3 regions of the Affinirhizobium pseudoryzae genome follow, and region 1 is predicted to be linked to each of the others. Evidence: predicted binding sites of a transcription regulator. Region 1 holds the regulator's gene; each other region holds the start of a gene.
The links. The regulator LexA, encoded in region 1, represses DNA repair genes until DNA is damaged. The targets are predictions, from matches to a motif close to TGTTCNNNNTGTGTTCNG.

Region 1 (9,943 bases):
CAGCTGCAGCCTTCACGGCGCGCACATCCATGCCATCGACCTGCATGCCCGGAATGCCGAAGGAGGCACCGCGCTGCGAAAAATCCGTCTGGGCGGAGGCGCGCGACACGGCGGTGCCCATGGCGTAGCGGTTGTTCTCGATCACGTAGATGACCGGAAGCTTCCACAGCTGCGCCATATTGAAGCTTTCATAGACCTGGCCCTGGTTGGCCGCGCCATCGCCGAAATAGGCGAGCGAGACATTGTCATTGCCGCGGTACTTGTTGGCAAAGCCGAGACCGGTGCCGAGCGAGACCTGCGCGCCGACGATGCCGTGGCCGCCGTAGAAATGCTTTTCCTTGGAGAACATGTGCATCGAGCCACCCTTCCCCTTGGAAAGACCGCCGCGACGACCGGTAAGCTCCGCCATAACGCCGCGCGCACTCATGCCGCAGGCCAGCATATGACCGTGATCGCGATACCCGGTGATGACCTGATCACCCTCCTTCAGCGCCATCTGCATGCCGACGACGACAGCTTCCTGGCCGATATAGAGGTGACAGAAACCGCCGATGAAGCCCATGCCGTACAACTGGCCGGCCTTTTCTTCGAAGCGGCGGATGAGCAGCATTTCACGATAGGCCTTGAGTTCCTCGGCCTTATCGAAATCAGCGATTGCTCCACCATTGGATTTTGCAGGCTTTGCCGCCGTCTTACGACCGGCTGCCGACGCGGCTTGCTTGGGCGCCATTCATAACCTCCCTGCGAGTTTGTTTGGTTGAAACTACCATAGGCAAGAAAGCAAAGGCCAGCAATGCCATAAATGCATGGCTCACATGATTATTAAGCCCATGAATTTAAAGTAAAAAGCGTTGATTAACTAGATTTCAGTTAATTTAGAAATAGCTGTTGAAGATCACAATCTCGTCGTCACGCGAGACATTGAGCTGATATCGCGCGATTTCGTCCAGCATATCCTTTTCAAGCGAGCCGTCGCTCATCAGCTGAACCTGACGCTCCAGCGCCTCCCGCTTCTTCACCAGCTTGGAAAGCTCGGCATCGCGCTCCAAACGCAGGCGCTCGAATTTCTCCGTTGCGACGAGGCCGAGATCGCCATGCACGGAATGATAGCCGAAATAGGAGACGAAGGCGACAGTGATGGCAGGAAGAACCAGCCGACCGAATTTTCGTTTTTTGTGATGTCTCGTCCACATGCGAGATTGTGCCCTGCAACGCATTACGTCGCTCGACCTTGGCAGAACATGCTTAAGCAATCGTTGATCGGGCGACAAAACCGACTGCCGCTCGGGAATCAAAAATGGCGGCGCCTCGCAGCACCGCCATGTAATCGTTTTAGAAGATGGAGCCAGATCAGCCCTTCAGGATCGATCGGCCGGCATAGATCGCCTGAGGACCCAGAAGCTCCTCGATACGGATCAGCTGGTTGTACTTGGCAATACGGTCCGAACGCGACAGCGAACCGGTCTTGATCTGCCCGCAATTGGTCGCAACCGCCAGATCGGCAATCGTCGAGTCTTCCGTTTCGCCCGAGCGGTGCGACATGACGGCGGTGTAGCCGGCCTTGTGCGCCGTCTCGACGGCATCGAGCGTTTCAGTCAGCGAGCCGATCTGATTGACCTTGACGAGGATGGAGTTGGCAACACCCATCTTGATCCCGTCGCGCAGGCGGGCTGAGTTGGTGACGAAGAGATCGTCGCCGACGAGCTGGACCTTGGAGCCGATCTTGTCGGTCAGGTACTTCCAGCCGTCCCAGTCGTCTTCCGCCATGCCGTCCTCGATCGAGATGATCGGATACTTGGCGGCCAGTTCGGCGAGATAATCCGCCATGGCTTCCGGCTCGAGCGTGCGGCCCTCGCCTTCCATGACGTATTTGCCGTCCTTGAAAAATTCCGTCGAGGCGCAGTCGAGCGCCAGCTGGATGTCGTCGCCCGGACGATAGCCGGCCTTTTCGATGGACTTCATGATGAAGTCGAGGGCTTCCGGCGCGCTCTTGAGGCCCGGTGCAAAACCGCCTTCGTCGCCGACATTCGTGTTGTGGCCGCCGGCTGCCAGTTCCTTCTTCAGGACATGGAAGACTTCCGAGCCCATGCGCACGGCGTCACGCAGGCTTTCCGCGCCGACCGGCATGATCATGAATTCCTGGAAGTCGATCGGATTGTCCGCATGCGCGCCGCCATTGATGATGTTCATCATCGGGACCGGCAGCAGGCGGGCGTTCGGTCCACCGACGTAACGGAAAAGCGGCAGGCCGGACGATTCGGCGGCAGCCTTGGCCACGGCGAGCGAGACACCGAGGATGGCGTTCGCACCAAGCCGCGACTTGTTCGGCGTGCCATCCAGCTGGCCCATCAGCGTGTCGATCAGGATCTGATTTTCGGCATCATGGCCGCCGATTGCATCGAAGATTTCGCCGTTGACAGCTTCGACCGCCTTTTCGACGCCCTTGCCGTGGTACCGCTTGCCGCCGTCACGCAGTTCGACGGCTTCGTGCGCACCCGTGGAGGCGCCGGACGGAACCGCTGCACGGCCCATGCTGCCATCTTCCAGGTGGACATCGACTTCGACGGTGGGGTTGCCGCGGCTGTCAAGGACTTCGCGTGCGATGATATCGGTAATGGCTGTCATGGCTTTTCCTGCTGGTCAATGCGGTGGAAATTACCGCCTGTCTTATCCAAGGTTACAAAAAATACAATGGCAGGAGCATGACAACCCAACTGTGTGACGACAACCCTTGATGTCTCGAAAAGGGCAAAACGTGCGCAGCTTATATCCAAAAAGTAATAACGTCCGAAAAACACAACAACTCCCGATGGTTAACTTAGCCATTCGCAAGACCATTCATTATTTTTCAACAGAATCGTCCGAGTTTTGCGACGACAAGGGAAACAAGGGCCGATTCTCTTGCCGTCGGCTCAGGTGGGTGGGAACCAGTTCATGAAAATCACGATCGCGCGCAGTCTCATTTTATTTGGCTGTCTCGTGGGAGCAGGCCTGGCAACGTCAGTCGGGATCCAGAACAGCGCGTTCGAACGCCTGAGGGTCAACGGCCCGGTCTACCAGCAGATCATCTACGGAAAAGACCTGGTGGCGGACATTCTTCCGCCGCCGCTTTTTCTTGTCGAAGCGTATCTGTTGGCGACGGAAGGCGCCTATCATCCGCAATCGGCCCAGGAAAATCTTCAGAAAATTGCCGAACTGAAGAAAAGTTACGACGAACGCAAGACCTACTGGCCCGGAACGGATCTCGCCGACGATCTGAAGAACCAGCTTGCACGGTCCGTCGAGCCCACATCGGAGACCTTCTGGCAGATCATCGCCGGCCCCTATTCGGCTGCGGTACGATCCGGCGATGCCGGCCAGATGCGCGATGCCGTGACCGCCCTGCAAAGCGCTTTCCAGAAGCACCAGGAGGAAGTCGTCAAGCTTGTCGGCAGCGCCAATACTTTTCTTGCCGCGGCAGAAAAACAGGCTGCAAGCGAAACGACCTGGCTGACCACCGTGTCGCTGCTTGCCGCCATCGGCGCTGCAAGCGTGCTCGTCCTCGGTCTGTTTGCCATGCACCGGCGCGCCATCCGCCCGCTGACTGGCATGCGCGACTATATGAGCATTCTGGCCAAGGGCGACTATACCCAACCTGTGCCATACCACGACCGGGGCGACGAAATCGGCGAGATGTCCGGTGCTGTCACCGTCTTCCGCGAAAACGCACTGGAGCGCATTGCGGCCCGCAAACGCCAGGAGGACGAACGGGAGCGTGTGCTTCTGGCAGAACGGGCGGACATGGCACGCCGCAGCGCCGACGATGCCGAACGGGCGCGTGTCATCGAGACACTCAGTACCGGCCTCGCGCGGCTGTCACGCGGCGACTTGACCACGCGGATCCAGCAGCCCTTCTCCCCCGATTACGAGCAACTGCGCGCGCAATTCAACAGCAGCCTGCAGGCGCTGGAACAGACCCTCTCCTACATTTCCGACACCATGGGCGCCGTGCGCGCCGGTGTCTCCAGCATTGCCGGCGGCACGAACGAGTTGTCGCAAAGAACCGAAACGCAGGCCGCGTCACTGGAAGAAGCCGCATCCGCACTTGCCGAGGTGACGGCGACCATCAAGACCACGGTCGACCACGCCCGCACCGCCAATGTTCGGATGGAGGAAACGAAACAGGGTGCTGAACAGTCAACCAGCATCGTGCAGGAAGCCGTTTCCGCCATGTCGAAAATCGAGGAATCCTCGGCACAGATCCGCCAGATCATCAGCGTGATCGACGAGATCGCCTTCCAGACGAATCTTCTGGCGCTGAATGCCGGTGTCGAGGCCGCAAGAGCCGGTGAAGCCGGCAAGGGTTTTGCGGTCGTTGCTCAGGAGGTGCGCGAACTGGCCGGACGCTCCTCCAGTGCCGCCAAGGAAATCCGTCAGCTGATCGCCACCTCGACCACCCAGGTGGAAACGGGCGTGACACTCGTCAACCGGACGGGCGAAACACTGGGGGTAATCGAAAACCAGATGCTGGCGGTCTCACAGCTGATCGAAACGATCGTTGGCCTGGCCAGCGAGCAATCCAGCGCACTTGCCGAAATCAGCCAGGCCGTCAACGACATGGACCAGGTGACGCAGCGGAACGCCGCCATGGCCGAAGAGGCGAACGCCTCCTGCCAGGACCTCGCCGAACATGCGCAGGACCTCGCCCGCCAGATGGCGCGTTTCGAGATCGGTCAGACACAGACCGCAAAGGCGCAGCACGCCGGCGCGCCTTATCGTCTGGCCTCCTGACCCCGATCGCAAAGCTCCAGGGACAGCCGATCCGCCCCCGGAGCTTCAACCGCATCTCAGGCCGCCTTGGAAACGGCGTCCAGCGCCATCAGCTTTTCCAGCAAACGTTCGAGATCGCTGAGACGCACCATGTTCGGTCCATCGGACGGTGCGTTGTCCGGATCATCATGGGCTTCGATGAAAAGACCGGCCACACCGACGGCAACCGCCGCACGCGCGAGCGTCTCGACAAAACGGCGCTCGCCACCGGTCGATCCACCCTGACCACCCGGCTGCTGCACCGAATGGGTCGCGTCAAAGATCACCGGTGCGCCGAGGCCCGCCATGATCGGCAAAGACCGCATGTCGGAGACCAGCGTGTTGTAACCGAAGGAGGCTCCGCGCTCGCACAGGAGCACGTTCGGATTGCCGCTGTCGGTAAATTTGGCCAGCACGTTCTTCATGTCCCAGGGCGCCAGGAACTGGCCCTTTTTCACGTTGATGACGCGACCGGTCTTGGCGGCCGCCACCAGAAGATCCGTCTGCCGGCACAGGAAGGCCGGGATCTGCAGGATATCCACCGTCTCGGACACCAGGGCGCACTGTTCTTCCGTGTGGATATCGGTGAGCACCGGAAAGCCGAATTCCTTCTTCAGATCAACGAAGATCTCCATCGCCTTGTCGAGACCGATGCCGCGCTTGCCCGATAAGGACGTGCGGTTCGCCTTGTCGAAAGACGATTTGTAGACGAGCCCGATGCCAAGCCTGTCGCAGATCTCCTTGATCGCACCCGCCATCATGAAGGCGTGCTCGCGGCTCTCCATCTGGCAGGGACCGCAGATCAGCGAGAAGGGCGCGCTGTTGGAAAACACGACACGAGAGGACCCCTCGCCGACCGAGACTTCCGAATTGGCTTTCACTGACATCTGCTTCACTCCTTAAGACCCTCAACCACACCTGCAACGCGCACCGCCCTTGCCACGGGGCCGGCCCTTGCCGCACGGGCCGCCAGCCCCGGTGCTTGTGGGACGCTGATTAGCAGCGCAGCGATCCGCTGTCACCCAACAGATCGGAGGGGACCGCGGCACAGACCGGCGAGCACCGACGCCGCGCAAAAAGACGCTTCCGAAAAGCCGCCCCGGGATGCACGCCCTCTGCTGTGCGAATCGCGTAGCTTCGTCATCCCGGCAACGACTGGCCATCGCTTCCGCAAGACTGCTTTGTGGCAACACGTTCTCTTTACGGGAAGAAAAATCGAGCTATTCCCGCCGTTGATGCATGCTTCAACAGATTTTAAGCACTTGCAGAACACATATGGAACATATAGTGTCTGTTCTGGATTTGTTTCCATCAGGATCGTCGCCATGCTCACACGCAAACAGCAGGAACTTCTTCTGTTCATTCACGAACGCATGAAGGAGTCCGGGGTGCCCCCCTCTTTTGATGAAATGAAGGATGCGCTGGATCTGGCGTCGAAGTCCGGCATCCACCGGCTGATTACGGCGCTGGAGGAACGCGGCTTCATCCGACGGCTGCCGAACCGGGCGCGCGCACTCGAAGTGATCAAGCTGCCGGAAGCCTATACACCGGCGCCGCAACCCCGGCGCGGCTTCTCCCCGAGTGTCATCGAAGGCAGTCTCGGCAAAGCTCCGCCGGCAAAACCCAACCTTACGGCCGTGGCCGAGGACAGCGCTTCTTCCGCTGCCGTCCCGGTGATGGGACGGATTGCTGCCGGCGTGCCGATTTCCGCCATCCAGAACACCACGCACGAAATCAGCGTTCCGCTCGAAATGCTGGGTCCTGGCGAACATTATGCGCTGGAGGTGAAGGGCGATTCGATGATCGAGGCCGGCATCCTGGACGGCGACACCGTGATCATCCGCAATGGCAGCACGGCGGTTGCCGGTGACATCGTCGTGGCGCTGGTCGATGACGAAGAAGCCACGCTAAAGCGGTTCCGCCGCAAGGGAGCGTCGATTGCGCTCGAGGCTGCCAATCCGGCCTATGAGACGCGCATCTTCTCCTCCGACCGGGTCAAGGTGCAGGGCAAGCTCGTCGGGCTTATCCGCCGTTACCACTGATGAGCCGCGCAAGGTGCGGCGGGATCTGGTTGTCGTTCCGGCCCGTCCGCCAGGAATAGGCCCGGTGCTGATGCCACGGGCGCGACTCGTCGGTAAAAGACGCCGTGAGGACCCAGGCGGTCTGGTCGCGGCTTGCGCCTGGCGCTTCGGGAAATGACAGTTGCAATGCACCGGTTCGGCGCAGGTGTTCCCCGGTGATGAGAAGCGCGCCGGACCGGCAGGCGGTGAGCCGCGTCGATGTGGCAACCACCAGATCGGCCTCGTCGCAGGCAGGACCGATGTAGCGGGAATCCTGCAGGACCATGATCCTGATGTGGTGTTCTGTGACGGCGGTGCAGGCGAGCGACGGGACACAGTGAAATCCGCGGCTGGTGTGCGCTGAAAATTGCCGGGCAAAGGCCTGGCGGGCGGTTCGCAACTCGGCGTCCGTCAAGGGTGGCCGTCGCGGGGGTGGTCCATCGGTCACGGTGGCTTTAACGGCAGTGGATCCCGCTGGCTCGGGGGCCTCTTCCGGTTCCGGGCGTGCGGCGGTGGATGTCTGCGGCGGGATGGTCTCTCCGATCCCATGCGCACTTTGCCACTGCCGATACAGGAAATCGGACGGGCGTGGCCGGTTTACATAGGCCTTGTCATTCTGCAGCAAGGCCAGAAGCGTGCCGTCCTCCGAAATCAGCAGATCAGGTATTCTTTGCGTCTGGCTCAGCCAGTCCACCAGAAGAGCCATGGCAATCAGCACCACGCCGAGCAGGCGCAATGCCGTTCTGGACAGAACGATCAGGATGAAGCCGGCCGATGCGAGCGGCAGGAAAAGAGCGTGCTTCACACCGAAGGAAACCTCTCCGTTCCAGGCGGCAACGGTGTGGGCAATTCTGATCACCCACTCCAGTGCAAGCCCCATCACCGCGAAAAACGGCGCGTCGAGACCGAAGGGCATGGCAATCATTCCGGCCAGTGCCGCCGGCATGATGACGAACGAAATCAGCGGCATGGCGGCCAGATTGGCCACCAGGCCATAGGTGGTGAGTTGATGGAAATGCGCGATGGTGAAGATCGCGGTTGACGCCCCGCCGATCAGTGAGGTGAAAAAGGTACCGGCCAACAGCAGCCATACCCACTTGGCCCCACTCCAAATCAACGGCTGGGCGCGCATGGCGGCCCCCCCTGCCCCATTTTCGCGCTCGCGTGATGTCCACGCGGTATAACCGGCCACCAGCGCTGCGGTTGCGGCAAACGACATCTGGAAACTCGGCCCCATCACCGCGGAGGGTGACTTGATGAGGATGAAGAGCGCGGCGAGTGCCAGATTGTGCAGGCTGATCGACGGTCGGTCGGCGAGCACGGCAAGCAGCATGATCGCCATCATCACATAGGCACGTTCGGCAGAAACACCAAAGCCGGAAATGAGGTAGTAGAAACTCACCAGCAGAAGGGCACCGGCGGCGGCGATCTTCTTGATCGGCAGCGCATGGGCGATGCGCGGGAAAAGCGCGAGCCCGGTGCGCAGCCCGACGAAACAGATGCCTGCCGCGAGCGCCATGTTGAGGCCGGAGATCGCAACGATATGCGCAAGTCCGGACAGGCGCAGTGCCTCCAGCGTCTCCCGGCTGATCGCCCGCCTCTCGTCGGTGACAATGGCCGCTGCAAAGGCACCGGCATCTCCGGGTACCGTCGCGCGAATGCGATCGCCGATCATGCCGCGCAGGGCAAACACCGCCATCTTGAGGTGATCGATGGTGCCAAGATCCGGCTTGGCGGCAGAAACCTCGGCTTTGCCGTAGAGATAACCGATGGCGCCGATGCCGTCGAAGAAGGACGAGAAGCCAAAATCCGTCAGCCCCGGCAGGGCCGGGCCAGAGGGAGGCGACAGGCGCACCCGTCCTGCAAACCGTGCCCCTGGCGCAAATGGCGCGACCGCACTGCGCACCGAGATCGCGACCCGCTCCACCGGGCGGGCCAGCCTCGGTTTCTCCGTTGCCTCCACCCTGATGATGTAGCGCCACCGATTGTCGCCGGCGGCCTCGCGCCGCTCGATGAGACCCTTGATCTGGGTCGTGACGGCGCTGTCGAGCAGGACCGTTTGCGAGAAACGTGTCTCCAGCGCAGCGAGCGCCATGCCGGTAATGAACAGCACGACGGCCATGACCGCCGATGCTGCAAGCCGCTGGCCTGAGGCGCCGAGAACAATCCGGACAGCAAGGAGGGGCACCAGCAGACCGAAAAGAGCCGGGGGCGGATCCTGCGGCAGGCTCAACCACACGACAATCCCCGCCCCCAGCAGAACCGGCACCAAAAGGAACAGCCGGCCATGCGCGACCTCATCCTGGATGGCCCGGGAAAACGCCGTCGAAAGAGGCTCGCCCCGGACGCCAAGGACCGCTAGCCCGGCAGTTAAGCGGGCCGGCAGGGCGCGCCGCCTCGGAGGTCCGGAGGGGAGAAGCGGATCGGCAAAAACAGGCGCAAGCGCCCTCTCCTGCTCCCGTTCCGTGGCCCGGGTGCGTTCAAATGATTCTGTCGCTCGATATGCCTCTGGCGACAATTCGAACCCCCGTTGAAATTGCCGCATCACCTTTAACTGATCGACAACCTGCGCCTGTTTATGTCGCAGGGTCAATTCCGTTTCGCCGCTTCGCCGGCCGAATAAGGCATTGGATCGATTTAAAGCAGGCCATTGCCGCCGAATTCGGCATGCGCCTCAGCCTGGAGACGTTTTCGGACCAGATTTCGCGCTGCACAATTAGCCATCAGGAGTGCTTGGCAGCTCGCATCAGATCATATAGCAAGTTCATACGCTTCATTTCTCGGCGCATTTTGCGCCATTCCGACCATCGGAGGATCAGCATGACGGAAACAAGCGCACATCTTGGATTGGGAGACAGCAAAGTCGATCTTCCGGTTCGGAAAGGGACGATCGGTCCCGACGTGATCGACATCGGCTCGCTCTACAAACAGACCGGCGCCTTCACCTATGACCCGGGCTTCACGTCGACGGCGTCGTGTGAATCAAAGATCACCTTCATCGATGGCGATGAGGGCGTTCTCCTCCATCGCGGTTATCCGATCGAGCAGCTCGCCGAACACGGTGACTTCCTCGAAACCTGCTATCTGCTGCTCTA
Region 2 (9,943 bases), 690 kb from region 1:
CTGCCGATCATCTACGGGCTGAAACACATGGCAGCCTATGGTTATGCTCCTGACCAGCTCGTCGCCATTGTTGCCGGCCTCGCGATCGGGGCCCTGTTCATCCGCCGCCAGAAACGGCTGGAGCACCCGCTGATCGATCTGGCGCTGTTTCGCATCCCCGCCTTCACCGCCTCGCTGCTGGTCAATCTGGCGGGCGTGTTCTTCGTGTTCGGTGTCTTCCTGTTCCAGAACCTCTATCTGCAGCTCGTGCTGGATCTTTCGCCGCTGAAAGCCGCTCTCTGGTCGATCCCCTCGGCGCTCGTCTTCACGCTGATGTCGCTGCAGGCCTGGCGGGTCACCAAACGGCTCGGCCCGGTCAGGACAGTGCTGGCGGGCCTCGTCGTCAATGCGCTCGGCACGACCGTGATGGCGTTCGCCGCCTATCACCAGAACCTCTACGCGATCCTGTTTGCCAGCATGCTGGTCGGCCTCGGCTTCGTGCCGGTCATTTTGACGACAACCGGGCTCATCGTCGGCACGGCACCGCCGGAGCGCGCCGGTTCGGCCTCCGCCATCTCGGAAACCAGTGCGGAATTCGGCGGCGCACTCGGTGTGGCCGTCCTCGGCAGCCTCGGCACGGTAGTCTACCGATTGATGATGCAAAATGCCGACCTGTCCGGGCTCGATGCCACGACTGCCGAAACGGTCACGGCAACGCTCGCCGGTGCGGTGGATACGGCAAAACGTGTGTCGCCTTCCGTCCAACCGGAGTGGCTTCTCGATGCGCGCGCCGCCTTCGGCCTTGGTTTTGCCGCCTGCTGCCTTGTCGCCTCCGTCACCCTGATCCTGCTCGCCCTTCTCGCGCGCCACATCTTTGCCCGGGCCAAGATCGACGAGACGGCGCTCGCCGGTCACGGATAATTGGGAAAGCCCGTTTCCACCAGCTGGCGCACCACGGCCATCTCCTCGCGGAAGCGTGACAACTCGCTCGCCTTGCGAGTCTCCTCCGGAATGCGCAGCAGGAAGGACGGGTGCACGGTGACGAACAGCTTGCGACCTTGATCCATCGGCAGAATATGGCCCCGCACATCGGTGAGCCGCTTCTTCTCACCGGTCAGGCTGAAATAGGCGGTTGCGCCCATGGCAACGATCAGCTTCGGCTGGACGAGATCCACCTCCTGCTTCAACCACCACCGGCATTGTTCGATCTCAGCCTGGTTTGGCTTCTGGTGGATGCGCCGCTTGCCGCGTGGTTCGTATTTGAAATGCTTGACTGCATTGGTGACGTAGAGGCTCGACCGGTCGAGCCCGACCTCGGAGAGCACGCCGTCGAACAGCTTTCCGGCTGGCCCCACGAAAGGGCGCCCCGCCAGATCCTCCTGGTCGCCCGGCTGCTCGCCGACGATCATGGCGCTCGCCCCCAGACGACCCTCGCCGAACACGGTCTGCGTCGCCTGGCAATGCAGCGGACAGAGCGTGCAGCGGCTCGCCGCATGGCGGAGCGCCTCCAGCCCTTCGGGCGGCGGGGCAACGTCGGCCAGTTCCTCCGCCATCCGCTCCTGAAGCCGCGCGTGAAAGGCGGGCGGCTGGGAGGCGGCCCGCGCCGCCATCTCGATCACCTTGGCTTCTGCATTGGCAATAAGGTCTGGTATCAGCGCCGCCTCCGGCAGGTTCTTCCAGTATTTCTTCGGCATCTCCGCCGTCATCGCCTTCACCTTCAGCCGCGCCGGGTTGAAGATGTTGGCATAGTAGACGCGCCACAGATCATCGGTCGCATCGCTCGCATTCGGCTTGTCCGCCGGCAGGTCGGAGACGGTCAGGTTTTCGCCGTCCCAGGCCGCTGACCCCTTCGGCGTCGCGATCACCCAGTCCATGTCGAAGAAGCGGCGGCGAAAGAACGGCGCCATGCGCGCGACGATGAAATGGTCCGGCTCGAACCAGGAAATGAACGAACGCCGCCGCCCGGTCGGATCATCGGACGCCACCTCCTTGAACCGCACGAAGGCCTTCATCTTGTGGCTGTCGCGCCGCACGGATTTTTCCAGTTTGCGCGCGGCAATCACATCCGGGTCGGACACGACCTGCAGCAGCGCGCGGTCATGACGAATGCGCCAGAGCAGGCGGTAGAGGAGCGCGAAGCGTGCGGGATCGCTATGGCAGACGATGTTTTCGGCCAGTTCGAGGAAGGCCGGCGGCACGGCAACCGCCTGTTTGCCCGCCGGCGGCACCGGCAGCGGCGTCTCGGCAAAGCCGGAGAGATCCGCACCCTCGCCGGCGATGCGCCAGTCGATACGCTCAGGCTCCACCTCACTCAGCAAGAGCACCCGCGCGGAATCTCGCCATTCGTCAAAGTCACCGCGACCGTTGAGAAACACCGTTTGCATCAGAACAACGTCAGTTGTTCCGGCTTCGGCGCAAACATCGCCTTCAGATCCGAACGTTCGAGCACGCGGTGCGGCGTCCAGCCGTCCGCCACGATGAAGGGCTGCACCTTGCGCAGCGACACGCCCAACCGCCCGAGATCCTCCAATCGGATGCGGCGGAAGCGGCGGGACGAGAGAATGGACTTGACCGTCTTTGTGCCGAAGCCCGGCACACGCAGCAGCATCTCCTTCGGTGCGCGGTTGACATCGACCGGGAACCGATCGCGATGGCCGAGCGCCCACGAAAGTTTCGGATCAAGGTCGAGATCCAGATTGCCGTCTTCCGACACCGACGTGATTTCGCCGATATCGAAACCATAAAAGCGATAGAGCCAGTCCGCCTGGTAGAGCCGGTGTTCGCGCATCAGCGGCGGCTTGATGAGGGGAAGTTTCGACGAGGCATCCGGGATCGGGCTGAAGGCGGAATAATAGACGCGTTTCAGGCCGTAGCTGCCGTAAAGCCTCGCGCTGGTGCCGAGAATGGTGGCGTCACTTGCGCCATCCGCCCCGACGATCATCTGCGTGCTCTGGCCGGCGGGCACGAAATGCTTGCGCTTCTTCGTCTGCAGCGTCGGTTCCGACGCATCTTCGATCTTCAGCCTCAAATCGCCCATCGCGCGACGAATATTCTCGGGCTTCTTTTCCGGCGCGAACTGGCCGATGCCGCTATCGGTCGGCAGTTCGATGTTGATCGACAGGCGATCGGCATAGAGCCCCGCCTCCTCGATCAGCGCGGGCGAGGCCTCCGGAATGGTTTTGAGGTGGATATAGCCGCGAAAGTGATGCGTGGTGCGGAGTTCGCGGGCAATACGCACCATCTCCTCCATCGTGTGATCGGAGGAGCGAATTATGCCGGAGGATAGAAACAGGCCCTCGATGTAGTTGCGCCGGTAGAATTCGAGCGTCAGCCAGACCACCTCTTCCGGCGTGAACCGTGCCCGCTCCACATTGCTGGACGACCGGTTGATGCAGTAGGCGCAGTCATAGATGCAGAAATTCGTCAGCAGGATTTTGAGCAGCGAAATGCACCGCCCGTCCGGCGCATAGGCGTGGCAGATGCCCGACCCTTCCGTTGAGCCAAGCCCGCCGGAGCCGGCCGACTGGCGTTTCGTCGTGCCGCTCGATGCGCAGGAGGCATCGTATTTTGCGGCATCCGAGAGAATGGCGAGGCGTTCTTTCAGCGACTTCTTCATTAGTATGTTCACTATATGTTCTTACGCCAAACGTCAAGCCGCGAATGCCTCATCATCGGGCCACCTTGCAGGTCAGCGCCGCTGCCCTATTTCGAATTTTCTGGAAATTCGCGCCGCGTTTCTGCTATGATTCGAGGACTTGAGGATTTCGCATGGTTCCGGAGTATCGCTCCGGGACCTGTTTCTTTTTGTGGCCGTGCGTTGCGGCCATGAGACTGAGGAAGAAGATATCATGGTTGATAAGGTACCGATGACGCCGTCCGGATTTACCAAGCTGCAGGAGGAGCTGCGCTGGCGTCAGCAGGAAGAGCGTCCCCGGATCATCGAGGCGATTGCCGAGGCGCGCGCCCATGGCGACCTGTCGGAAAACGCTGAATACCATGCCGCCAAGGAAGCGCAGAGCCACAACGAGGGCCGCATCACGGAACTTGAGGACCTGACGGCCCGCGCGGAGGTGATCGACCTCACGAAGATGTCCGGCTCGAAGATCAAGTTCGGCGCCACCGTGAAGCTGGTGGACGAGGATACCGATGAGGAGAAGGTCTACCAGATCGTCGGCGACCAGGAAGCCGATGTGAAGGAAGGCCGCATCTCGATCTCCTCGCCGATTGCGCGCGCGCTGATCGGCAAGGAAGTCGGCGACAGCATTGAAGTGAATGCGCCGGGCGGCTCCAAGGCCTATGAGGTTCTGAAGGTCTCCTGGGGCTGAGAAACCCAACCAGCCCAGCGCCCGTGTCCCATGATTTGACAAAGGTCGAGGTGATTGCGCCGCATTTCAAGCGGCGGCTTTCGGGCGTCACCTCGACCGTCATCCAGCTCGTGCCGATCCAGAACCGCCTCGGCCAGAAGGTCGTCACCTTCGGCCCCGGCCTGCCCAGCCATCTGCCCTCGATGGGCTATGCCGCCCTGCCCGCGCTCTGGCGCCCGCCGGCGGGCAGGCGCGCGCGCGTCTGGCATGCCCGCCGCAACATCGAAATGCTGCCGGGCATCATTCTGCGCGACGTTTTGCGCATGCCGTTGAAGCTCGTCTTCACGTCGGCCTCGCAGCGCCGGCATACCGGCTGGACGAAATGGCTGATCTCCAAGATGGACCGGGTGATCGCCGTCTGCCAGAAGACCGCCTCCTATCTGGAGCGCGAGAGCACCGTCATCCTGCACGGCATCGATCTTGAGCGATTTTCGCCTGCAGCGGACAAGGCAGCCGCGAAAGCCACGGTCGGCCTCGATCCGGCATTCCATTATGTCGGCTGCTTCGGCCGCGTGCGCCACCAGAAGGGCACCGATCTCTTCGTCGATTCCATGATCCGGCTGCTACCCGAACATCCCGGCTGGAAAGCCGTGGTGGCCGGCCGCGCAACGGCAAAACATGTCGGCTTCGAGGACGAGCTGAAGGCGAAGGTGAAGGCCGCCGGCCTTGGCGACCGCATCCTCTTCGTTGGCGAACACACCAATATCAACGCGTGGTACCGGGCGCTCGATCTCTTCGTCGCGCCGCAGCGCTGGGAAGGCTTTGGGCTGACGCCGCTCGAAGCCATGGCCACCGGCGTGCCGGTGGTGGCTGCCGATGTCGGCGCCTTTGCCGAACTCATCCTCGATGGCAAAACGGGGTGCATGGTGGAGCGCGGCTCCCTCGACAGCTTTGCCGCCGGCATCCGCCCCTATCTCGCTGACCCCGCGCTGTGTGAGCGTCAGGGCGCGGCGGCGCTTGTCCATATGCGGCAAAACTTCTCGATTGAGCGCGAGGCCGCGGCAATCGGCGCTGTCTATGCGGATCTCTTGGCGGATCGGCCGCAGCCGTGATCACCTACGTCATCAACCTCGACCACAAAACCGACCGCATGGCGCGCATGCAGGCCCTGCTCGATGCCGCAGGCCTTGCCGTCGAGCGGGTGGCGGGCGTCAATGGAAGGGCGCTGTCCGAGGCGGAGCTTGCGCCCTGGTCCGCGTGTCATCCGGAGGGGTCGCGCAGACTCTCGGCCGGAGAAATCGGCTGCCTGCTCAGCCACCGCGAGGCCTGGGCCCGGATCGCTGCATCGGGAGAGCCGGGCGTGGTGGTCGAGGATGACATCCATCTGGCCAAAGCCGCGACAAGGCTGCTGCAGGACCCTGCCTGGCTGCCGGCAAATGCCGACCTCGTGAAGATCGAGACAACGGGAAAGAGCGTACAGATCGGCCGCGAGAGGCAGTCCCTCGGAAACGGCATCGAACTGGCGCGGCTGAAGAGCGCCCATCTCGGCACCGCCGGCTATATCGCGACGCCGAAGGCCGCGCAGCATCTGCTGGCGAAGGTCCGCACCTGCGACCGCGCGCTCGACCACATCCTGTTCGATCCCGCCTCGCCGCTGTTTGCCGAACTGACCACCTATCAGACCTTGCCGGCCCTCTGCATCCAGGACCAGTTCCTAGCGAAGGACCGGCGGCTTGGGCTGGACGGCGAAATCGAACGCGCCTGGGCGCTCCATCGGCAGAAGCGGTCGCTCGGTCAGAAACTGGAGCGGGAAATCGCCCGTCTTAGCCAGCAGGCCGCGTTTGCCTGGCAAGGCTCTCCGCTCAATCCGATCAGCGACCGGAGAAATCTCCGCATTACGCTGGCGCCGGGCTGAGGCAGAACCTCACACCTCCACCAAACCCAGCTTCTTCACCTGGCGGATGGTCAGCATGGTCTTGACCGTATCGACATGCTCGTTGGCCGCCAGCACCTCGATGACGAAATCCTGGAAGCTCGTGAGATTCTCCGCCGTGCAGCGGAGCAGGAAATCGCTGTCGCCCGACACCATCCAGGCTTCCCGCACGATCGGCCAGCTCTGCGCCAGCCCGGCAAAGGCCTTCAGGTTCGCTTCCGATTGGTGCTTGAGACCGACCAGGCAGAAGGCGACGAGATCGAAGCCGAGCTTCGGCCCGTTGAGGATCGCCGCATAGCCCTCGATGACCCCGGCCTCTTCCAGCTTGCGCACGCGCCTCAGACAAGGCGGCGCGGAAATGCCGACGCGTTCGGCGAGCTCCACATTCGTCATGCGGCCGTCGCGCTGCAGTTCTCGGAGAATCTTGATGTCGATGGCGTCGAGTTCGGCTCGGAGCACGGGAAACCTCATATCGCGTTTTGCCATGCTAATAGCCAAAGCCATCCCGAACGCAAGGAAAACGCGCAAGATTATGTCGCGACGACGCACCATTATTGTGCGTAACTTGGCAAGCTGGGCCGCAAGCTGCCCGGCGACCTTGAATTGCAGTGGGGAACGATCATAAATGAGGAAAAGGCGCTGCCTGAAGGCCTTGTCACGTTCGGTTGTATCCGCCCGCAGCGCCCCGCGAAAGGATCCGTTTCATGTCTGCCCGCCATGCCCATGTTCTCATCATCGGCTCCGGCCCTGCCGGTTATACCGCCGCCATCTATGCCGCCCGTGCCATGCTGAAGCCGGTGCTGATCGCCGGCATGGAGCAGGGCGGCCAGCTGATGATCACCACCGATGTGGAAAACTACCCGGGCTTTGCCGATCCGATCCAGGGCCCCTGGCTGATGGAACAGATGCTGAAGCAGGCCCAGCATGTCGGCACGGAGATCGTCAACGATCTCGTCACCGAAGTGCAGCTGTCTCAGCGTCCCTTCGTCATCCGCACGGATTCCGGCCAGGTCTGGACCGCCGACACGCTGATCATCGCGACCGGCGCCAAGGCCAAGTGGCTCGGCATCGAGAGCGAACAGCATTTCCAGGGTTTCGGCGTCTCCGCCTGCGCCACCTGCGACGGCTTCTTCTATCGCAACAAGGACGTGATTGTGGTCGGCGGTGGCAATTCCGCCGTCGAGGAAGCGCTCTATCTGTCGAACATCGCGAAATCCGTCACGGTCGTGCATCGCCGCGATAGCTTCCGCTCGGAAAAGATCCTGCGGGAGCGCCTGTTCCAGCGCCCGAATGTCGAGGTGCTGTGGAATACGGAAGTCGCCGAAATCACCGGTACGCCCGCCAAGCCCCCGATGCCGCCGTCTGTCACCGGCGTCAGGCTGCGCAATACGCTGAACGGCACGATCACCGAACGGCCGATCGACGGCGTGTTTGTCGCGATCGGCCACGTGCCGGCCACCGAGCTCTTCAAGGGCCAGGTGAAGCTGAAGGAAAACGGCTACATGTGGACGGCGCCCGATTCGACGGCGACCGACGTGCCGGGTGTCTTCGCCGCCGGCGACGTCACCGACGACACCTTCCGCCAGGCCATCACCGCGGCCGGTCTGGGCTGCATGGCTGCCCTTGAGGCTGAACGATTCCTCGCGGGCATCCAGCCTGTTGCCGAGGCTGCGGAGTAACAATGGTAGTGCCACTCGACTGGGACAAACTGCGTATTTTTCACGCCGCCGCAGAGGCCGGCTCCTTCACGCATGCGGCCGACAAGCTGCATCTGTCCCAGTCGGCCATCAGCCGCCAGGTCAGCGCGCTGGAACAGGATGTGGGCGTCAAGCTCTTCCACCGCCATGCGCGCGGCCTGATCCTGACCGAACAGGGCGAACTCCTCTATCGCACCGCTCACGACGTGCTTCTGAAGCTGGAAACCGTGAAGGTGCAGCTGACGGAGACGACGGAAAAGCCAAGCGGCAAACTGCGCGTCACCACCACCGTCGGCCTCGGCCAGGGCTGGCTGACCGACAAGGTGCAGGAATTCCTGCAGCTGTACCCGGAAATGTCGATCCAGCTCATCCTCGACAACGAGGAACTGGATGTGAATATGCGCCACGCCGATTGCGCCATCCGCCTGCGCCAGCCTCAGCAATCCGATCTCATCCAGCGCAAGCTGTTTACCGTGCACATGCACGTTTATGCGGCGCCCTCCTATATCAACCGGTTTGGCGAACCGCAGACGATCGAGGATCTCGACCACCACCGCATCATCACCTTCGGTGAACCGGCGCCAAACTATCTGCTGGACGTCAACTGGCTGGAATATGCCGGCCGCAACTCCGACAATCCGCGCCTGCCGCACCTGCAGATCAACAGCCAGACGTCGATCAAGCGCGCCTGCCTGCTCGGAATCGGCATCGCCGTTCTGCCGGATTACATCGTTGGCCGCGATCCGGGACTGATTCAGCTCGCCATCAATGCCGACATTCCGTCCTTCGACACCTATTTCTGCTATCCGGACGAGATGAAAAATGCGGCGAAGCTGAAAGTGTTTCGGGATTTCATCGTCGCCAAGGCGCGCAACTGGAGCTTCTAAGGGCTATCCAATAGGCCCCAAGCCGTTGATTTCCTGGCGAGTTTCCGAAACGCTGGAAAGCTGCGCACCAATCCTTTCTCCAGCCCTGCTCCAGGCGCATGGCTGTCGTGCACAAAAAAGGATTGTTCACTGCACAAGAAAGCACCATATCGCACACAGCTGATGCACATGGTGGCTTTTCCTCCCAGTTCCACCGCAGCAGCTGTTCCCCTCTGGAGGTTTAATTGACCTTCAAACTTATAGGGCCCTGGAGCAATCCGGTGGCCCTCTTTTTTTACCTGCGGTTTTCCGTAACGGCTAAAAAATCCATCGAAACGGTCGGTTCCCCCTTGTGAGGTTCCCATGCTGGCACCATATTCACGGTAGCTGGCGCACTTTGGCGACATCCCCTCGTTGCCCGCACCGGCTGTTCCCCTCTGGAGGTTCAAACAACCTTCACACCTTCGGGCTTCAGAGAAATCTGCAGCCCTTTTTTTTGCCCTGCAGCATTGCTCCCCTTTAAATCGTCCTTCGTCGATCTATATATCGCTGTAGAACGATTTAAGGATTGCACCGTGGACAAGACTGAGATCCTCAAGGCGCTCTCGCATCCGGTTCGTGTCGAGTTCCTCGAATGGATGCGACAGCCGGAAGCGCATTTTTCCTCGCAGGCCCACCCCCTGGACATGGGCATCTGCGCCAACCAGTTCGAAAAGCGCTGTGGACTGTCGCAGTCCACCGTCTCGGCGCATCTGGCGACACTCGAAAAGGCGGGCCTGGTGACAATCACCAAGGTTGGCCAGTGGACCTTCTACCACCGGAACGAGGAAGCCATTCGCGCCTTCCTCGCCCATCTCGGGGAAACGCTCTGAGCGTCCCTTCACCTCTCTCCATCCCGATGAAAAGGATATACCCCATGCCGACATTGTTCGATGACGTCACATTTGGCGATCTCACCCTGAAGAACCGGATCGTGATGGCCCCGCTGACGCGCAATCGCTCGCCGAAGGCCGTCCCGAACGACCTCAACGTCGTCTACTACGAGCAGCGTGCGACCGCCGGCCTGATCGTGTCGGAAGGCACCGCCATCACCCAGCAGGGTCAGGGCTATGCCGATGTTCCGGGCCTCTATCTTCCGGAAGCGCTCGCCGGCTGGCAAAAGGT
Region 3 (9,943 bases), 1.5 Mb from region 1:
TCTGCCGCCCCCCGGCGGAGACGTGATCGGACGACGCCGTCTCGACAGCCATTTTCTCGCCCTGCGGCAACTGGGCGCCGAGATTACCCTGGACGGCGATTATGTCTTCAAGGCCAAGGCCTTGACTGGGGCCGACGTGTTTCTCGACGAACCCTCGGTGACGGCGACCGAGAATGCGCTCTGCGCCGCCGTGGCGGCAAGCGGCACCACCATTTTGCGCAACTGCGCCTCCGAGCCGCATGTGCAGGATCTGGCGCATTTCCTCAATGCCATGGGTGCCCGGATCGACGGGATCGGCACCAACTGCATGACGATCGAGGGCGGGCGGCCGCTCGGCAGCGCCACCCACCGCATCGGTCCGGACCATATCGAGGTCGGCTCGCTGATCGGACTTGCGGCGGTCACCGATTCCGATCTGCGCATCACCAATGCCGGCGTCGAACACCTCCGCTCCACCCTGATGGGCTTCGAGCGGCTCGGCATTCACTGCCGGATCGAAGGCGACGACCTGATTGTGCCGTCGGGACAATCGAAGAAGATCGAACCCGATTTCGGCGGCCATGTGCCGAAGATCGAGGACCAGCCCTGGCCGGCCTTTCCCGCCGATACCATGTCGATTGCCATCGTCACCGCCACCCAATGCGAGGGCATGGTGCTGATGTTCGAAAAGATGTTCGAATCGCGGATGTTCTTCGTCGATAAGCTGATCGCCATGGGCGCCCGGATCGTCCTGTGCGATCCGCACCGGGCGGTGATTTCCGGCCCGGCACCGCTGAAGGCTGCACGGCTGGAAAGCCCGGATATCCGCGCCGGCATGGCCATGCTGATTGCCGCCATGGGCGCGGACGGCACCTCGATCATCAACAATGCCCAGCAGATCGAGCGCGGTTACGAGCGGATCAACGAGCGCCTGAATGCGCTGGGCGCCAAAATCCGTCGCATCCCGCCCAGAGCCTGAGGCGGGCCTGAGGCGATCCTCAGCCCGTCCGGTCGGCAGCCTCTTCGGCGCTTTCCTCGATGCGCTCCATGTCGTCATCCGACAGGCCGAAATGGTGGCCGATCTCGTGGATCAGCACATGGGTGATGATATCACCCAGCGTCTCCTCGTTTTCCGCCCAGTAATCGAGGATCGGCCGGCGATAGAGGCGGATTCGGTTCGGCAACTCGCCGGTTTCCACCGTGAACCGTTCCGAAAGGCCCCGCCCTTCGAACAGGCCGAGCAGATCGAAGGGCGTTTCCAGCGCCATGTCCTCGAACACCTCGTCATCGGGAAAATCCTCGATTTCGATGGTGAGGTCATGAGTCAGCGCGCGGAATTCCTCCGGCAGGTTGCCATAGGCCTCGATTGCCAGCGATTCGAAGGCGCTGATGGTCGGGGCATGGCGATCCCGCCAATCATCGGTCTGGTCGACACGGGCCATGTGTGCTCCTTTTTTACAAGCCATATAAGGTTTTCGGGAATTTTTTTCGAGAGCGGATTCAAGCAGCAAGCGGGAAGCGTAAACGAATCTCGCCAAGCCCCCCGTTGACTCTTCCGGCGGCCTCTGGAATCCATAAGAACATAAAGTGAACATTCTGAATGGAGCTGACGCCATGACACGGTCTGTCCTGGCGCAGGAGACGGTTTTTGCCCTGCGCGAAACAATTGCCCGAATGGAAGGCAAGGCTCTGCCGGCGCTGGCAGCCGCCGAGGCGGAGCATGTCGCCGATGGCAAGGGGGAGAGTCCGTCACGACTGCCGATGGCCGTGACGGCCCTGGATGAGGCTCTGGAGGGCGGTCTGCCGCTCGATGCCATCACGGAAATCCGCAGCCTTGGTTTCCGGCACGCGGGCGCGGCCAGTGGTTTTGCCCTGTCGCTGACGGCCCGTCTGCAGCATGCAGGCCCTGAGACCGGCCCGGTGCTGTGGATTTCGGACCGCATGGCGAGGGGGGAGGCGGGCCTGCCCTATGCGCCCGGCCTCAAGGCCTTCGGGCTGGATAGTGCGCGTTTCTACCACGCGCTCCCGCAGCGGCTGGAGGATGCCCTGTGGCTGGCGGAGGCTGCCCTTTCCAGCGGCATTTTTGCGGCTACCCTTTTGGAAGTTCACGGCAATCCGGCACCTTTCGGCCTGACCGAAAGCCGGCGGCTCAGCTTGCGGGCAAAGGCGGCGGGGCGGCCGCTTCTGCTCATCCGGCATGCGGGCGAGGAGGAGGCCTCCAGTGCCCTCTTCCGCTTTCTCGCCGAACCGGCGCCTGCCCTCGAGCGGCGCCTTCCCGATGGTTCGATGCTTGGCGGCAGCATCGGACATCCCGTCTTCCGTCTCACCCTGGAGAAGAGCCGCATCCCGGCTCCCCTCTGCCTCGATCTGGAGTGGAACCCCCATGACCGCCAATTTTTCGCTCTCCCACACGGCCTTGTCTCACGAGGAAGGGCTGTTCCGGCAAGCCAGCCCGCAGCGCATTCTGGCACTCTACTTTCCGCGCCTTTCGATCGACCGGGTGCTCCGGCGTCGATGGGGTCTGTCGTGGCGTTTGAACGGGCGTCCTGACGATCCGCCGGTCATCTATGCCGGCCGGCGCGACAACGGCCTGCGCCTTGTCGCTCTGGAGAAGGAAGCGGAAGCGGCCGGGTTGAAGTGCGGCCAGGGACTGGCGGAGGCACGTGCCATCTGCCCGAACCTCATCGTCATCGAAGAGGACACCTCCGCCGACAGGCGGTTCCTGGAAGCGCTCGGCGACTGGTGCGACCGCTACACCCCGCTGGTGGGACTGGAAGGGGCTGACGGGCTGTTCCTCGACATCACCGGTTGCGCGCATCTCTTCGGCGGCGAGGAGGCCATGCTCAAGGACATCCTCACCCGGCTCAACCAGATGGGCATGGCGGTGCGGGGGGCGATTTCCGCGTCTCCCGGGCTGTCGTCGGCCATTGCCCGTTTTGACGGCGACCGCATCGTCGGAGACGACGAAAGGGAAGCGGTTCTTTCGCCGCTGCCGGTGGCGGCGTTGCGGCTGGACGACAGCACGGTCCAGGCGCTGCACAAGGTGGGCCTCAAGCGGATCGGCGATCTGATGGAGGCGCCGCGGGCACCGCTGGCGCGCCGTTTCGGAACCCGGCTTCTTTTGCGCCTCGACCAGGCGCGCGGCGAGGACGAGGAGGCGATATGCCCCCGCCGGCCCGTCGCGCAACTGTCGGCGGAGCGGCGACTGATGGAACCCGTCGTTGCGGAAGACGACATCCTGGCACTCACCGCGCAGGTGGCCCACGCCCTGCAGCCGGGCCTGGAGGCCCGCGGTGCCGGCGGGCGTGTGTTCGAACTGGTCCTGTTCCGGGTGGATGGCAAGGTCTTCCACCTGAGCGCCGGGACAGCGCGGCCCTTGCGGGATCCGAACCGCATTGCCCGGCTTTTCGCAGAGCGCCTGAAAGCCGTGGGGGACGAGCTCGATGCCGGTTTCGGTTTCGAAATCCTGCGTCTGAACGTCCTGCATCACGAAGCCTTTGACAGTCTGCAGAGCGATTTTGCCGGGAACGATCGTGAGCAGGGATCGCTGGCGGACTTCGTCAACCAGGTTTCAGCCAGGCTCGGCCCGGAGTGTCTGCGGGTCCACCAATTGCGCGAAAGTCATGTTCCGGAGCGCGCCGTCGTTCCGCTTCCGGCTCTGGACCATGTAACATCCCGCAAGCCCCTGCCGGATGCTGCCCCCCTCGCCCATCAATGGGCCCTGCGGGAACGACCACTCAGGCTTTTCGAGCATCCGGAGCCGCTGGAGACCTTTGCCGTGGAAATCCCGGATGGACCGCCGATGCGGTTTCGCTGGCGCCGTCTGACCCATACGGTATTGCGCGCGGAGGGGCCCGAACGGATAGCCGCCGAATGGTGGGTGGATGGCGAGACCGCCCCCACCCGCGATTATTTCCGTCTGGAATCGGTGGAGGGACAGCGTTTCTGGGTCTACCGCCAGGGACTGTTCGATCAGCCCGCCTCTCCCCGCTGGTTCATGCACGGGATTTTCGCATGACCACGCCACCCCGCTTTTTCGAGATCGGCGCGCGCACCAATTTTTCCTTTCTGGAAGGGGCCTCGCATCCGGAAGAAATGGTGCAGGCCGCAGCAGCCTTAGCACGACAGGGCGAACTGGCCGGCATCGGCATTGCCGATCGCAATACCGTGGCCGGCGTGGTGCGCGCCCATGCGCAACTGCGGGACATGCCGGAGGATGTGGGACTGAAGTTTCAGCCCGGTGCCCGACTGATCTTTGCGGACCAGACCCCGGATATCCTCGCCTTTCCCTGCAACCGGATCGGCTGGGGAAAGCTCTGCCGCCTGCTGAGTGCCGGAAACCTGCGCGGCGACAAGGGCCAGTGTACGCTGTTCATCGACGATCTCCTCGAATGGGGCGACGACATGATGCTGGCCGTGCTGCCTCGCCGCCACCTTCTGGACGACGCCGCAGCGGGAGGTGCCTTTGCCGCTCTCCTTCCCCGTTTCAAGGCCCGGTTCGGCAATCGGATCTATCTTGGCCTTTCCGCCGACTATGACGGACGCGATTCCGTCGCCTTTGCGAGTTTCGCCCTCTGGGCAAACAAGGCCCGCCTGCCGCTGATTGCCACCAATGAACCGCTGTATCACCACCCGGACCGGCGACCGCTTTCCGATCTGGTGACTGCCATTCGCACACATGTGACCGTGGAGGAGGCCGGTTTCCGGTTTGCCGCCAATGCCGAACGTTTCCTGAAGCCCGCTTCCCGTATGGCAGGCATCTTCCGCCGGTATCCGGAGGCCATTGCCAATACGGTGCCGTTCTTCGAGCGGCTCGAATTTTCCCTGCGCGAACTTCGCCACAACTATCCGGAGGAAAGGATTTTGGGCGAGACACCGCCTGAAACACTGGAGCGGCTGGCCTATGAGGGCGCTGGCTGGCGCTATCCGGACGGCATTCCTGACAGGGTTCGGGAGCAGATCCGCACGGAGCTCGATCTCATCCGCGAGAAGCAGTACGCGCCGTATTTCCTGACCGTGCGCAACATCATGGAATTTGCCCGCTCGCAAAATATTCTGTGCCAGGGCCGCGGCTCGGCCGCCAATTCCACCGTCTGCTACTGTCTGCGCATCACCGATGTCGATCCGATGACATCCTCGCTGTTGTTTGCCCGGTTTTTATCGACGGAACGCGACGAACCACCGGATATCGACGTGGATTTCGAGCATGAACGGCGCGAGGAGGTGATCCAGTTCATCTATCGCGCCTACGGACGGGAGCATGCGGGCCTGGCCGCCGCCGTCACCAGCTACCGGACACGCTCCTCCGGCCGGGAGGTCGCCAAGGCCTTCGGCCTGTCGGAAGATGTCCAGTCGGCTTTGTCGAGCACCGTCTGGGGATGGTCGACGGACGGACTTTCCGAACGGGAAGCCCAGAATGCCGGGCTCGACACGCAGGATCCCACCACCCGGCGCGTTCTCGATTATGCCAAGCAGCTGATGGATTTTCCCCGCCACCTCACCCAGCATGTCGGCGGCTTCGTGATCACCCGTGACCGGCTGGACGAGGTGGTGCCGATCATGCCGACGGCCATGCCGGGTCGCTCCATGATCGAATGGAACAAGGATGATCTCGATGTCCTCGGCATCCTGAAGGTGGATATCCTGGCACTCGGCATGCTCACCTGTCTTGCCAAGGCCTTCCGGCTGCTGGCCACTCATTACGGGCAGCAGGGGACACTTGCCTCCATCATCGCCGACCAGAAGGAGGCGGTCTATGACATGATCTGCCGGGCCGACACGATCGGCGTGTTTCAGATCGAAAGCCGGGCGCAGATGAGCATGCTACCGCGCCTGCGCCCCCGCGTATTCTACGATCTGGTCATCGAGGTGGCGATCGTCCGGCCAGGACCGATACAGGGGGATATGGTACATCCCTACCTGAAGCGGCGGGAAGAGAATCGGCTTGGCCACCCCATACCCTATCCGAGCGACGAACTGCGTGAGGTTCTGAAGCGCACCCTCGGCGTTCCCCTCTTCCAGGAACAGGCGATGCAGATTGCTATCGTCGCGGCGGAATTTTCGCCGAGCGAAGCCGACCAGTTGCGCCGGGCCATGGCAACCTTCCGGCGAACCGGCACCATCCACCACTTCCGGGAGAAGATGGTCGGCAACATGATCCGCCGCGGCTATGATCCGGACTTCGCCAGACGCTGCTTCAGCCAGATTGAGGGATTTGGCGAGTATGGTTTTCCGGAAAGCCACGCGGCCTCTTTTGCGCTGCTCGTCTATGTCTCCTGCTGGTTCAAGGCTTTCTACCCGGACGTCTTTCTCGCTGCCATTCTGAACGCCCAGCCGATGGGGTTTTATGCCCCGGCCCAGCTTGTGCGCGATGCCCGCGAACATGGCATCGAGGTCCTGCCGGTGGACGTCAACTTTTCCGATTGGGACGCGGCCTTGGAGGAGGGGACGGGATTTCAACCGCGCGGGATGGCCGATCAGCACCGTTCGATGCACGGCGTCATCCGGTCGCGAAAATCCGTTCGCCTCGGTTTGCGCCTGGTCAAAGGTCTATCGGAAGACGATATCCGTCAGAAACTGGTGGCGGCCCGCGGGAGCGGATACCATTCGATCCGCGATCTCTGGCTTCGGTCGGGCCTTCATCGTTCGGTGATCGAGAAGCTGGCGGAAGCGGATGCCTTCCGCTCCATCGGGCTTGATCGGCGGCGGGCACTCTGGGAGGTCAGGGCGCTGGATGCGAAACAGGCAAGCGAAAGCCTGCCGCTTTTCGAACGGGTCGGCCAGGATGATCTGCAGACGGAACCGACAATGATATTGCCCGAAATGCCGCCGGGCGAACAGGTGATCGAGGATTATCGCAGCCTCACTCTGTCGTTGAAGGCACATCCGGTCTCTTTCCTGCGCCCGGCACTTCACGAGCGGGGGTTCGTCACGACGGCGTCTCTTCGAACTGCGCAGAAGAACCGGCGGATCGACGTGGCCGGACTGGTGCTGATCCGCCAGCGCCCCGGCACGGCCAAGGTGATCTTCATGACGCTGGAGGACGAGACCGGCGTGACCAATGCCATCGTGCGCCCCCAGATCTTTGCCAGATACCGATCGATTGTCATGGCCGCCCGGCTGGTGCGCATCCGGGGTCTCCTGCAGCGGGAAAGCGACGTCATCCACGTGATTGCCGATCACATCGAGGATCTGACGCCCATGCTGGGTCTGCTTGAGGAGGAGAGGCAACGTTTCGGTCTGTGTGAGCGCGCAGACGAGGTTGTCAGAGCAAGCATGGATCCGCGGGAACGCCCGAGCCGGCGGAGGACTGCGCTCCCGGGTGAAACGCCGGCAGAAGCCCTATCCGGCACCGGCCGGCCCGAAAGCGTGCAGGTTCTGCCCAAGGGTCGCAATTTCCACTGAATCGGATCCTGGCAGAACGCCCTGCTGCCGCTTTGAAGCGATGCGTTATCCGGCAGACGCGGGATCAACCGCTCCTACGGCCAATGGGAGTCGAGCCCCTGTGCACACGCGGATGTGACCCGATCTTCTGGCTTCACGAGCGGAGAAAGACCGTTTCCGACTCATTTTTCTTGACATACGCCATCCGCTTTATCAAAAAAGAGGACGTCCAACGTCATGTTTGATGGCTAATAAGCATGCTTGTCTGTAGTTGCAATTACATCACCGACCACGAGATCAGAGATGTCATTAACGGCATGCTCGACGACGACTGTTGGCAGTTGATCGTTCCGGCGAAGGTCTATCATGCCATGGAAAAGCGCGGTCGCTGCTGCGGCTGCTTTCCGAACGTGGTCGATCTGATCATCCGCACGACAGAAGAATATCATGCTCGCCGCCACTCGACGGAAGCCGAGCTTGTCGATTATATGTCGCGCCTGAGACAATTCCACGAGGAAAACAGGAGAGCGGACATTGAAAGGCGACAAAAGAGTCATCGAGCGGCTTAACGAAGCCCTTTTTCTCGAACTCGGCGCAGTAAACCAGTATTGGCTACATTACCGTCTTCTTGAGGATTGGGGTTACACCAAGCTCGCCAAGAAGGAACGTGCTGAATCCATCGAAGAGATGCAGCACGCTGACAAGATCATCGCGCGCATCATTTTCCTCGAAGGTCATCCGAACCTGCAGACGCTGGCACCGCTTCGCATCGGCCAGAACGTTCGGGAGGTTCTGGAAGCGGATCTCGCCGGCGAATACGACGCCCGCACCTCCTACAAGGCCTCGCGTGACATCTGTCACGAAGCCGGCGACTACGTCTCGATGAAGCTGTTCGAACAGCTCCTGATCGATGAAGAAGGCCATATCGACTTCCTCGAAACGCAGATCGAGCTTCTGACCAAACTCGGCGAGGAGCGTTACGGCCTCCTGAATGCCGACCCGGCCAACGAAGCCGAATAAGACGAGATACCCATCTTGAGAGGAAGCCGGCTGCCACCTGCAGCCGGCTTCCTGCATTTTGTGGTCACGGCACCAGTAACGCGGACCCGACAAGACGCCCGGCCTCGATATCCGCATGGGCGGCCGCGGCCTCACCGAGGGCATACCGCCTTGACGGGCGGTCCAGAATACCGCGCCGCATGACTGCAAACACCGCCTCCACCGCCGGCCGATAGGCCTCGCGATCCGTCGAAAACGCCATCACGCTCGGGCGCGCCAGCGCATTCGATCGCAGCGCCGACAGCGGAACGGGCGGCGCCACACCGCCCACCTGCCCCACGGACGCCGTCATGCCGAACGGCCGGACACAGGCGATCGATTTTGCCAGCATGGCCCCGCCGATGCCATCGATAGCAAGATGCACGCCCTTGCCATCGGTCAGTTCCTCGACGCTGCGCACCGGATCGACGCCGCGGCCGACGATGACGTGATCGGCGCCATGGGCGCGAGCAAGCTCGGCCTTTTCGTCCGAACTAACCGTCGCGATCACCTCTGCACCCAGCAGCTTTGCCCAGCGCGTGACAACGGACCCCAGACCACCGGCACCGGTATGGACCAGCAACTGCATGCCAGCCGACACCGGATAGAGTTTCTGCAGAAGCATGTAGGACGTCATGCCCCGCAACAGGCTGGAACCCGCCATCTCCGCCGAAAGATCGTCGGGCAGCGGGATCGCACGCCAGGCCGGCAGAATGCGCTGATCGGCATAGGCGCCCACCACGCCGGCATAGGCGACCCGCTGACCGACCGTAAGGCCAGTGACATCCGGCCCGAGAGCCTCGATCACGCCGGCGCCCTCGACGCCGGGGGCGGCAGGAAGGGCGAGGGGATAGACACCCGTTCGATGATAAACATCGACGAAGTTGAGGCCGACCACATCCTGGCGGATCAGCACCTCGCCCGGTCCGGGCGCCGGCACATGGACCTCCCGTCTTTCCAAGACATCGGGCGCGCCAAGCGTTGAAAACTGCATCTGGTAGGGCATCGGAATCTCCTTTCGACGGCAACTATACGGCGTCGAAAGGATGTGCGAAAATTCGCAAATTCTGCCCACCCCATGGGAAAATCCGCACAATGAACTGGGATGATCTTCGCCATCTGGCAAGCTTTGCCGAAGAGGGCAGTCTGCTGGGCGCCGCCCGGCGGCTGAGTGTGGAACATGCCACGGTCGCCCGCCGGATCGAGTCGCTCGAAGCGGCTTTGAACCTGAAGCTGGTGGATCGCCGTGGCCGACGGCTCAGCCTGACGGCGGAGGGAGAGCGGATCGCGGCGATCGCCCGGCGCATGAGCGGCGAGGCGGACGGCATTCCGCGGATCGTCGACACCTCGCTCAGCAGTGTCCATGGCGAGGTGACAATCTCCGTTCCGCCGGCCTTCGGCGCCGCCGTGGTGGCGCCTCATGTGGCAAGACTGACGGCAGAGCATCCGCAGCTGACGATCCGTCTGATGGGAGAGGCTCGCCAGGCCTCCCTCAATCGGCGCGAGGCCGACATCGCGATCCGCCTCAGCCGCCCGGTGGAGG

Region 2: a site for LexA is predicted at 3,601-3,618, ahead of G6N78_RS11665 (putative DNA modification/repair radical SAM protein). Genes of this name have one in related genera too.
Region 3: a site for LexA is predicted at 1,556-1,573, ahead of G6N78_RS25770 (ImuA family protein). Genes of this name have one in related genera too.

Annotation. Positions count from the first base shown of each region.
Region 1 is NZ_CP049241.1:3,088,440-3,098,382, forward strand. Features, by position in the region: gene pdhA (pyruvate dehydrogenase (acetyl-transferring) E1 component subunit alpha) at 1-730, opposite strand, end outside; gene G6N78_RS14955 (FtsB family cell division protein) at 876-1,193, opposite strand; gene eno (phosphopyruvate hydratase) at 1,351-2,625, opposite strand; gene G6N78_RS14965 (methyl-accepting chemotaxis protein) at 2,935-4,770, shown strand; gene kdsA (3-deoxy-8-phosphooctulonate synthase) at 4,827-5,675, opposite strand; gene lexA (transcriptional repressor LexA) at 6,114-6,830, shown strand; gene G6N78_RS14980 (ComEC/Rec2 family competence protein) at 6,811-9,087, opposite strand; gene gltA (citrate synthase) at 9,669-9,943, shown strand, end outside.
Region 2 is NZ_CP049241.1:2,394,766-2,404,708, reverse strand. Features, by position in the region: gene G6N78_RS11675 (MFS transporter) at 1-900, shown strand, start outside; gene G6N78_RS11670 (UdgX family uracil-DNA binding protein) at 891-2,363, opposite strand; gene G6N78_RS11665 (putative DNA modification/repair radical SAM protein) at 2,363-3,595, opposite strand; gene greA (transcription elongation factor GreA) at 3,828-4,304, shown strand; gene G6N78_RS11655 (glycosyltransferase family 4 protein) at 4,328-5,395, shown strand; gene G6N78_RS11650 (glycosyltransferase family 25 protein) at 5,392-6,198, shown strand; gene G6N78_RS11645 (Lrp/AsnC family transcriptional regulator) at 6,208-6,675, opposite strand; gene trxB (thioredoxin-disulfide reductase) at 6,921-7,895, shown strand; gene G6N78_RS11635 (LysR family transcriptional regulator VtlR) at 7,904-8,800, shown strand; gene G6N78_RS11630 (ArsR/SmtB family transcription factor) at 9,355-9,651, shown strand; gene G6N78_RS11625 (alkene reductase) at 9,696-9,943, shown strand, end outside.
Region 3 is NZ_CP049241.1:1,556,776-1,566,718, forward strand. Features, by position in the region: gene murA (UDP-N-acetylglucosamine 1-carboxyvinyltransferase) at 1-958, shown strand, start outside; gene G6N78_RS07580 (metallopeptidase family protein) at 978-1,421, opposite strand; gene G6N78_RS25770 (ImuA family protein) at 1,594-2,529, shown strand; gene G6N78_RS07585 (Y-family DNA polymerase) at 2,570-3,997, shown strand; gene G6N78_RS07590 (error-prone DNA polymerase) at 3,994-7,383, shown strand; gene G6N78_RS07595 ((2Fe-2S)-binding protein) at 7,614-7,931, shown strand; gene bfr (bacterioferritin) at 7,897-8,382, shown strand; gene G6N78_RS07605 (quinone oxidoreductase family protein) at 8,447-9,406, opposite strand; gene G6N78_RS07610 (LysR family transcriptional regulator) at 9,496-9,943, shown strand, end outside.